2 regions of the Agarivorans gilvus genome follow, and region 2 is predicted to be linked to the other one. Evidence: predicted binding sites of a transcription regulator. Region 2 holds the regulator's gene; the other holds the start of a gene.

Region 1 (5,467 bases), 1.9 Mb from region 2:
GCACGAGAATTAGCTCATCGCCTAGATCATGAACCAACCGCAGAAGAGATCGCCGAAACCCTTGATCGTCCTGTAGAAGATGTCACCAAAATGCTGCGCTTAAATGAGCGAATTAGTTCAGTTGATACGCCTATTGGCGGTGATAACGACAAAGCCTTATTAGACATTATCTCCGACGAGAACGATCATGGTCCAGAACATCGAACCCAAGATGATGATATGAAAAATAGCATCGTTGGTTGGCTTGGTGAATTAAACAGCAAGCAACGTGAAGTGTTAGCGCGTCGTTTTGGTTTGTTAGGTTACGAAGCTTCTACCTTGGAAGATGTGGGCCGTGAAATAGGTCTAACTCGCGAGCGGGTGAGACAAATACAAGTGGAAGCATTACGCCGTCTACGTGACATATTGTCACTACAAAACTTGTCCATAGATTCATTGTTCAAAGTTTAACAAGTGAGTTTAAAATACTAAAAAGGAAGCTTATTAAGCTTCCTTTTTTTATGGCTTGATTAGTCGATTTGTTGCTGCAGTTGAAACAGCAGGTCTAAGGCCGCTCTAGGGGAAAGCTCATTGGGGTCGAGCTGTTTCAGCTGCTCAATCACCGGGTGGACAGCCTCGTCTAGCTCAATAGTTAACTGCTCTGCGACAACTTCGCTGCTCGGTTTCTGCTCGTGCAGTTGCAGTGATTCCAATTGCTTTAGTTTTGCTTTGGCTTGTTGAATTACCTGTTTCGGTATACCGGCAAGAGCGGCAACTTGTAAACCATAACTTTTACTGGCGGCCCCATCTTGTACTTGATGCATGAAGGCAATGGTGTCTTGGTGTTCAACAGCATCAAGGTGAACATTGGCAACGCCATTTAATAGTTCTGGTAATTGGGTTAATTCAAAGTAATGGGTAGCAAATAGCGTTGGTGATTGCAGTTTACTTAATGCTTGAGCTACCGCCCATGCCAGTGACATACCGTCATAAGTGCTGGTGCCTCGGCCAATTTCATCCATTAAAATCAGACTGTTAGCGGTGGCATTGTGCAATATGTTGGCGGTTTCGGTCATTTCTACCATGAAGGTAGAACGGCCACTAGCTAAATCATCAGAAGCGCCAATACGGGTAAAAATTTTGTCGATGGGGCCGAGTTCTGCGCTATCTGCAGGCACGTAGCTGCCAATATAAGCCATTAAACATATTAAGGCAGTTTGGCGCATATAAGTCGATTTACCGCCCATGTTGGGCCCCGTCACAATCAATAACTTGCGCTGTTCATTGAGCTCTAGTGGATTGGCAATAAACGGGGTATCGTTGACTTGCTCTACTACTGGGTGACGTCCTGCTTGAATGTTAATATTGGGCTGGTTGATAAAGCTAGGGCGCACGTAGTTAAGGGTTTCAGCCCGCTCGGCTAAGCAACATAGCACATCTAATTGAGCAATAGCCTGAGCACTTTGTTGCATGGCGTTAATGTGCGGAAGCAGTAAGTCGAGTAATTGCTCATAAAGCTGTTTTTCTAAGGCAAGTGCTTTGCCTTGGCTGGCGAGCACTTTCTCTTCATGCTCTTTTAGTTCGGCAATGATGTAGCGCTCCATGTTTTTCAGCGTTTGCCGACGAATGTAGTGCGCGGGCACCTCTTCTGAATGCGCTCTGCTTACCTCAATATAAAAGCCATGTACTTTGTTGTAGCCAATTTTTAAATTAGCAATGCCAGTCTGCTCACGCTCTCGTTGTTCAATATCACTTAGGAACTGAGTTGCACCTTCATTTAAGTTACGCCATTCATCAAGCTCTTGGTGGTAACCTTCAGCAATTACCCCTCCGTCGCGGATAAGTACTGGCGGATTATCGATAATGGCGCGTTGCAATAAGTCGAGTATTTCTGGAAATTGACTAATAGCGTTGGCTAAAGGACTTAGGGCCTGACAGCCTTGTAAGCTAGTTTGTAGCTCTGGAAGTAAGGCAAAGGCATTACGCAGGCGGGCTAAATCACGTGGTCTTGCAGAACGCAGCGCTAACCGGGCGAGGATCCGTTCGATGTCGCCAATTGATTTAAGTTGGCTTTGCAGCTCTGGGTAGAGATCTTGGCTGAGAATTTCGGCAATACAATCTTGGCGTTGGCTTACCTGCTGCTGGTTTCTCAGCGGCTGATGGATCCAGCGGTTAAGTAAACGGCTACCCATTGCAGTGGCGCTGCGGTCGAGTACTGAACTAAGGGTATTATCAACCCCACCCGAAAGATTGCGAGTGAGCTCCAAGTTTTTACGACTCGCAGCATCAAGTTGAATAAACTGACTTTGGTTTTCTACGATAATCGCGTTGATGTGCGGTAGGGCGGTGCGCTGCGTATCTTGCACGTACTGCATCAAACAGCCAGCAGCGGCCAGCGCTAAGGGGTATTCACTGACACCAAAACCGTCTAAGTGTTGAGTAGCAAATTGCTGGTTCAGTACTTTTTCTGCCGTTGCTAGGTCAAATTCCCATTCTCCACGTCGGCGTAGGCCCTTGTAATTGGCCAAATAAGCCGAAAATTCAAAGTTGTCGGGATAAAGTAGTTCCGCAGGATTTAAGCGTTGTAGCTCAGCTTGAAGTTGCTGCTCTCCAACAAATTGGTTAATCACGAAGCGACCGCTGGCAATATCCAAATAGGCTAAGCCAATGTTTTGCTGCTGGTTTACCACGCTCACCAAAAAGTTTTCTTGTTTTTCTTGGAGCAAAGCCTCATCACTCACCGTACCTGGGGTGATGATCCTAACCACTTTACGTTCTACAGGGCCTTTGCTGGTGGCTGGGTCTCCCACCTGTTCGCAAATGGCTACCGATTCACCTAACTGTACTAACCTAGAAAGGTAATTTTCAACCGCATGGTAAGGAATCCCCGCCATTGGGATCGGGGTGCCTGCTGATTGTCCTCGCTTGGTGAGGGAGATATCCATTAGCTCTGAAGCGCGTTTGGCATCATCGTAAAACAATTCGTAAAAATCACCCATGCGGTAAAATAGTAAAATTTCTGGATGCTGCGCCTTCAAAGTAAGGTATTGACGCATCATAGGCGTGTGTTTATCTAGATTTGTTTCTGTCATTAGGCTAGTTGTATGAATTGGTTGTGGCAAAACGAAACAGCTAGGATAAAAGCTGCTAGTGAATTAGGCAAAACTCTTTTACGAATTTTATGGAATAAACTTGATACTGTATGAATACCCAGTATACTACTATTCATTAAGATAGTTTATAGCACCTATGAGGGCGATATGGATCAGAATAAACAAAAGGCATTAGCTGCGGCCCTAGGCCAAATTGAGAAGCAATTTGGTAAAGGCTCAATCATGAAGCTCGGCGACAACCGTACCATGGATATAGAAACTATTTCTACAGGTTCTTTATCTATCGATATCGCCTTGGGCGCAGGTGGCTTACCAATGGGCCGAGTGATTGAGATTTATGGCCCAGAGAGCTCAGGTAAAACTACCTTGACCTTAGAAGCCATTGCTCAAGCGCAAAAGGCTGGCAAGGTCTGTGCTTTTGTTGATGCCGAGCATGCTCTCGACCCTATCTATGCTAAAAAGTTGGGCGTAGACGTAGATAACTTATTAGTGTCGCAACCAGATACTGGTGAGCAGGCGCTAGAAATCACCGATATGTTAGCCCGCTCTGGTGCGGTAGACATGATCGTTATCGACTCAGTAGCCGCACTAACCCCTAAAGCCGAAATTGAAGGCGACATGGGTGACAGCCACGTAGGTTTACAAGCTCGTTTAATGTCGCAGGCGCTACGTAAGTTGACCGGCACACTTAAGCAAACTAATTGTATGTGTATTTTCATTAACCAAATTCGTATGAAAATTGGTGTGATGTTTGGCAACCCAGAAACCACCACTGGTGGTAATGCGCTTAAATTCTACGCTTCGGTACGTTTAGATATTCGTCGTATTGGTGCGGTTAAAAACGGTGATGAAGTGGTGGGCAACGAAACCCGCGTTAAAGTGGTGAAAAATAAAATTGCACCTCCATTTAAGCAAGCCGAGTTCCAAATTATGTATGGTGAAGGCTTTAACCGTTATGGTGAGTTAATCGACTTAGGTGTTAAAGAAAAACTGGTAGATAAGGCCGGCGCTTGGTTCTCTTACAAAGGCAATAAAATTGGCCAAGGTAAAGCCAATGCTTCTAATTACTTAAAAGAGCACCCAGAAGTGGCGCAAGAAATCGAAATGACTATTCGTCATAACTTGCTCAACAGTAATAGCGCTGAACCAGAGCAAGCAGCACCAGCTGATGCTCCGGTTGATCAAGAAGCGTAAGCGATAGTAACAGGGGAGCCGTCAGGCTCCTTTTTATTATGACCACGAGAAGCGCTTTACATGTCACTATTGACTTGCTGTCAAGACGCTCTTATAGCCAACAGCAATTGTCACAAAAACTGCAGCAAAAAGGTTTCGACCAAAGCGAAATCAGTGATGCGCTGGATTACGCCCAGCAAAATGCCTGGCTAGATGATGAAAGTTACGCTTATTCATTAACTCGGGCTCGTCTTGCTAAGGGCTACGGCCCTAATTATATTCGTCAATATTTACGTCAAAAGGGCATTAGCAACGAGCTAGCGGCAAAAGTGCTGAGCGATCCTGAGTGGGATTGGTATCAGGCTTTAGAGCTCAGGTTTTCTCGTAAATTTAAGCAGGGGCTGCCAGAGCGCGGTCCACTACAGCAAAAATGTCGCGCCTACCTGTTTCGTAGAGGTTTTGACGCCGACTTAATCAATATCTTGTTTAGTGAACAAGCTCAGCAATAAGCCCTGAACACTTTGCCTGCAAGGGTCTGCGTGATATATTGTCGCGATTAATTACGATTTCACCTTTAATAGCGTTAATCAACGAGTTGTCTTGGTATTGACTAAGCACTCGAGTTGTTATGAACCCCCAGGATAGAGTTTAATGAAGATGACTTCAGCTGAAGTGAGAGAGGCCTTTTTAAGCTTCTTTAACAGCAAAAATCACCAGATAGTTGCCAGTAGTTCATTGGTTCCCCATGACGATCCCACCTTATTGTTTACCAATGCGGGGATGAATCAATTTAAAGATGTTTTCCTTGGCATCGATAAACGTAACTACAGCCGAGCGACTACCTCGCAGCGTTGTGTTCGAGCGGGTGGTAAACATAACGACCTAGAGAACGTTGGTTATACCGCGCGTCATCACACCTTTTTTGAAATGCTTGGTAACTTTAGCTTTGGTGATTACTTTAAAGAAGACGCGATTAGCTACGCTTGGGAATTTTTAACTGAAGTCGTTAAGTTACCAAAAGAAAAACTATTGGTAACGGTTTATCAAAGCGATGATGAAGCCTTCGATATTTGGGCAAACAAAATTGGTGTGCCTAAAGATAGAATCGTGCGCATCGGTGACAAATCACCGGAGAAGAAGTTTGAGTCAGATAACTTCTGGCAGATGGGGGATACCGGTCCTTGTGGTCCCTGTACCGAGAT
Region 2 (5,467 bases):
GCGCTTATTTGTCCGGCAATTACTTTTATATTGTTGCAGCCACTGCTGATGAAGACATCGTTGGGGTGGCTGGTATTCGTGACTATTCACATCTGTACCACCTATTTGTTGACGATAGTTATCAGGGCCAAGGCTTGTCTCGTAGGTTGTGGGAAGCGGTTAAGGCCGAAGCTTTAACCAATGGGAATCCGGGGCGTTTTACGGTTAATTCGGCGGTGAATGCTGAGCATGTTTATGAACATTTTGGCTTCCAACGTATCGACGGCATTAGACAGCAAAACGGTATAATTGATGTTCCAATGGTATTGGAAATAGCTAGCTAACAAATCTGCAACGGGGAGCAAACTCGCCGAGCCATTTGTTTTTACTTTGTGCTTAATTAACGGGTTGTATAGGGGCGTTTGTTTCTTGTTGTTGGTAAATGGCGCTGGTGATGTTCTGCACCAGTCTAGCTGTGTTAGTATCTTATTTTTTAGTTGGTATCGCATATGAATCACTCCCACTTCCAAGGAAAATATGAAGTAGAGCTTAAATACCGCTTACCCTCAAAAGCACAGTTCTTGAATACACTAAGTGGTATCCCTCATGAAGTTATGCTTCAAGATAATAGCGAAAGCGATTGGTATTTTGATCGGCCCAATCGCTCGTTAGAAGCTGATAATATAAGTATCTGTATTCGTAAGATGGAGCCTTCAGGCATCAAGTTATGGATTGTAAAGGGGCCTGAACCAGAGCGGTGTGAAGCCACCGATATCAAAGATGTCTCAAATGCCAAGAGCATGCTAAAAACCATGGGTTTTGAAGTGGTGCTAAAAGCGCATAAAACGCGCAGCATTTACTTTGTTGGAGAGTTTCATATCACGGTGGACTCCTTAGAAGGTATCGGTGATTTTGCCGAATTTGCCATCATGACGGACGACGAAGCGAAGTTATCAATTTATAAGTCGCAAATAGAAGCCTTAGCGCTGCAATTTGGTCTAAGCAAAGACGCACTGCAAACTAAATCTTACAAGCAAATGTTTATGGAAAAAGGCGTTTAATATACGACTTGGTTATCAGTCGCTAAATTTTAGCTAGGTTCCCTATTCAACAAGGCGAATGTTTGTAGCTAAACGACATTACGCAACTTGACTGGCATAAGGATATGCAACGTGGATACTCAGGAGCAACAATGGATATTTTGAAACTATCCGAAAGGCTTATGTCAATGGATGAAAGTTCATGGCAACGACATTCGAATCCTTTGAGCGTTTATTCCCGCTTTTCAATCTTGCCTTTGTTTACCATCGCCTTGGCCACAAGAGAGCTATTAGGATGGTGGACTTTGGCGGCACTAATGCTAGTGAGCTTATGGACGTGGTTAAATCCAAGGCTATTTGCTGCGCCCAAAACCACTAATAACTGGGCATCGATGGGCACTTTTGGTGAGCGCGTCTACCTGCATTACAAGAATGAAGGTCTTATTCCTGAACATCATTTGCGAGCCTGTAAAAAGATAGTCTTGCTACAGATAGTGGGTTTACCGTTTTGGTTTTATAGTCTGTATGCAATGGACTTTGCCTTAATGATTCTGAGTACAGCTTGGTTAATGTTTACTAAGACTTGGTTCGTCGATCGAATGGTATGGCTGTATCAAGACGTAAAAGATCTCAAGCCTGCCTTTCAGTCGTGGCTGAAGTCTTAAGGCAATCAAGAAAACGCTAGCCAGTTCTACCGGTTTGGCGTCTCCCATAAACTCACATTATGAGAAGGATTAATACTCATGATTACTTGTTATGTCAGGTATGTCATCGATCCTAAAAAGATTAAAGAATTCGAAGAATATGCGAAAATGTGGATCCCGCTGGTGGCTAAGTTTGGCGGTCAACACAATGGTTACTTTCTCCCTTCCGAGGGGGCAAACAATATTGCTTTAGCACTATTCACCTTCGAAAGTTGAAGTAACTCGCTACGCTCAAACAGACTTCAACTTATCTCCCTTGTTCACTTACGCTACTCGGCGAAGATGAAGGGATTGAAAAGCGCAATCTTGACTGTCGAGGGTGTGAAACGTTCTTGCCTATTTTTATAACTTGATGAATTTACGAGTTTTGTTGTGATGCCATTAAATTTACCGCGCCAAAATCTGGCGCGGTAAATCTATTCTCGCTTTGTCTTTTGTCAATAAGCGCTGTGAAACTTCGATTTTTGCTGGTAAGTTATTGTCATTATTAATTAATTTTACTTGGAATGAGTTTTACCTAGGTAAAAATGGCTGGGGTTTAATGAGAAGCCCGGGTAATTCACTGTTAGTATTCAAAAGGAGTATCGAGTGAATCAAAAGTTGTTGATCATTGTTGTTTCGGTAATTTTGGTACTACCGATGGCTGCATATACCTTTCAATTTGGGTTTGGTCTGTGGCAATCCCCTTCGGAGTGGTCTGACTTAGGTGGATATATTGGAGGCGTTTATACTCCGATACTTGCACTGCTTACTTTGACCGTATTGTGCGTCCAAATTTATCTTCAAGTTTTACAACATCGGCAACATCTTGTCAGTTTGCAAGAAAAAGAGTTAAGTGATTATTTGACTCAGTTAAATTATGAACTGGATAAAAAGATTGAAGGTGAACTTACATTGCGTCAATTCTTGCTTAGCCTATTAAACGAGAAAAATGTGGATGATATATCACAGATGGATCTCAGTTTAATTTGGGGACTTAACCAAAGTCACCATAAACTTTACTCTATGTGGAGCGGAGTAAGAGCTAGCCTAAAATATATAGAAAATCACTCAAAAATTAAGAATTATGAATCTACTCATTATGTTGTACAAAAAAATAAAATTATTGCATACATGAGCCCGCAAGTTTGTAGTTCACTTGATAAATTTAATTACGCAATGCTTTTTTCTCTTCAGCAAATCAATGGAACGAGAATTGATGAAATGGCAGTGCAGTATGAGTTTTGGCAAGATAAGTCGCTAGCTTGAATACTAGCAAACGCTTTAAGACGGATTCGCAACGTTCGGCGGTTTTGGTTTGATTTGGCTTGGCTTTTGTTTTTACGGTGTAATAATTGAGTGTCGTGGTAGTGTTGCTCACCACTTAAGCGGGCGTTACCAAATAGTGCTTTTACACTACGTAACTTATGCCTCAAAGCGAGTTAGCTAAACTCTTCGTATCCGTCTTTACCCCAATCTCTACTTATTTGTGATGGGCATCCGAGAAATGGAGTGTAGTTTCAAAGTAGCGGAAAGCATTTCAATGAAACTGAAATCTACACACAACTGCTTGATTTCATATTAAACCTTGCGTCATGCGCTATGCTGTATATACTAACAGTGTGCTGTATAAACTTACAGGTAGACTATGAAGCCCTTAACACCTCGCCAGACAGAAGTTTTTGAATTAATTCGTCGCAACATTGCTGAAACCGGCATGCCGCCAACTCGTGCAGAAATTGCTAAAGAGTTGGGCTTTCGCTCGGCTAATGCCGCTGAAGAGCACTTGCGTGCCTTAGCTAAAAAAGGGGCGATTGAGATGATCCCCGGCGCGTCTCGTGGCATTCGTATTAGCGAGCAATACTTGCCGGAAGGGGCTAATCAAGAGCCTAGCCCAGTGGAAGAAGAGAGCGGCCTGCCCTTAATTGGTCAGGTGGCGGCGGGTGAGCCAATTTTAGCCCAGCAACATGTCGAGTCGCACTACGCGGTAGACGCCAACCTGTTTCACCCCCATGCCGATTACCTACTACGGGTACAGGGCATGAGTATGAAAGACATTGGCATTATGGACGGTGACTTACTGGCTGTGCATAAAACTAATACCGCTCTAAACGGGCAAGTGGTTGTAGCGCGTTTAGACGATGACGTTACCGTGAAGCGCTTTGAGCGTAAGGGTAAAATGGTTTATCTGCATCCCGAGAACGAAGAACTGTCGACTATTGAGGTCGATCTTGAGTATCAGAGCATGGATATTGAAGGTTTGGCGGTGGGCATTATCCGCACGGCAGACTGGATGTAAGTCCTTTTTTCAAATAGTTCCCTCCCATTTTAAGCCCAAATCCTTTGATTTGGGCTTTTGTCGTTAACATCACATCTTTCACCTTAAACAACAAAATTAACAACAATATATTTACAAATCCTTAACTTAACGCTTAATTTATATACTGTGGGTTGTATTTAGTGGTTGCAGCTTATTGCTTTGGTGGGGACCTTCCCCTTACTTGGCAGGGCTTGTTGAGTTTACGAGCACTGCTTTTGGCTACTGCAAAGGAGAGCGCTGTGAGCCGAGGGATTCAGCTATTAGTGCTGGCATGCTGTTCGTTTCCTGCATTGGCGCAGGAAATGTCATTTAATTTACGCCCGGGTGTAACTGCCATTAGTGAGCAGGTTTACGACCTTCACATGACGATTTTTTATATTTGCTGTGTGATTGGCATTTTGGTGTTTAGTGCCATGTTTTGGGCGATTTTCCATCATCGTAAATCGAAAGGCGCGGTGCCAGCCCAGTTTCACGAGAGTACTAAGGTCGAAATTATTTGGACCATTATTCCTTTCCTTATTTTGATTGGTATGGCGATACCCGCTACTAAAACCTTGCTAGCGATGGAAGACCCATCCGATGCCGATCTCACCATTCAAGTCACCGGCTCCCAGTGGAAGTGGCATTACAAGTACTTTGAGCACGACTTAGAGTTTTACAGTGTCTTGGCTTCAGACATGGAACAGGTGAAGGGCAAGCTAAAAAAACGCGACAACTATTTGCTGGAGGTGGACCACCCCTTGGTATTGCCGGTGGGTAAAAAGGTGCGCTTCTTAATGACCTCGGAAGACGTGATCCATTCTTGGTGGGTGCCGGATTTTGCGGTGAAAAAAGATGCCAACCCCGGCTTTATTAACGAGGCATGGACGCGTATCGACAAACCCGGCATTTACCGCGGTCAATGTGCCGAGTTATGCGGTAAGGACCATGGCTTCATGCCGATTGTGGTGATTGCCAAGCCTGAGGATGAATACGCTAGCTGGTTGGCCGAGCAAGAGGCGGCCTATCTGGCTAAACAAGCTGCCGAGCAAGAGCTGGTAGCCATGACCATGGACCAAGCTGAGCTAATGGAGCTGGGCGAAAAAGTGTATCTGAAATCTTGTGCGGCGTGTCACCAGCCTAACGGTGAAGGTTTACCGGGGGTATTTCCGGCCTTAAAAGACAGCCCAATTGCCACCGGGGCAGTGAGCCAACACATAGATGTGGTGGTGAATGGTGTACCGGGAACGGCGATGCAGGCCTTTGGCAAGCAGTTAGGTTTAAAAGAACTGGCTGCGGTGATTAGCTACGAGCGGAATGCTTGGGGCAATGATACCGGTGATTTAGTGCAGGCCAAGGATGTGGTGGCCGTGCAGAACGCAGCGCAGTAGGGAGATAGGGAATGAGCACGATGAGCGAGCTTCACGCAGAGCACGAAGAACACCACCATGCCCCACGCGGATTAA

Evidence for each region. The regulator LexA, encoded in region 2, represses DNA repair genes until DNA is damaged. The targets are predictions, from matches to a motif close to TACTGTATNNNNATACAGTA.
Region 1: a site for LexA is predicted at 3,176-3,195, ahead of recA (recombinase RecA). Genes of this name have one in related genera too.

Annotation. Positions count from the first base shown of each region.
Region 1 is NZ_CP013021.1:1,307,538-1,313,004, reverse strand. Features, by position in the region: gene rpoS (RNA polymerase sigma factor RpoS) at 1-450, shown strand, start outside; gene mutS (DNA mismatch repair protein MutS) at 510-3,071, opposite strand; gene recA (recombinase RecA) at 3,240-4,286, shown strand; gene AR383_RS06170 (regulatory protein RecX) at 4,325-4,774, shown strand; gene alaS (alanine--tRNA ligase) at 4,917-5,467, shown strand, end outside.
Region 2 is NZ_CP013021.1:3,166,890-3,172,356, forward strand. Features, by position in the region: gene AR383_RS14890 (GNAT family N-acetyltransferase) at 1-323, shown strand, start outside; gene cyaB (class IV adenylate cyclase) at 489-1,040, shown strand; gene AR383_RS14900 (DUF6653 family protein) at 1,208-1,684, shown strand; partial or broken gene AR383_RS14905 (NIPSNAP family protein) at 1,763-1,936, shown strand; gene AR383_RS14910 (hypothetical protein) at 2,312-2,971, shown strand; gene lexA (transcriptional repressor LexA) at 3,351-4,001, shown strand; gene coxB (cytochrome c oxidase subunit II) at 4,325-5,392, shown strand; gene ctaD (cytochrome c oxidase subunit I) at 5,404-5,467, shown strand, end outside.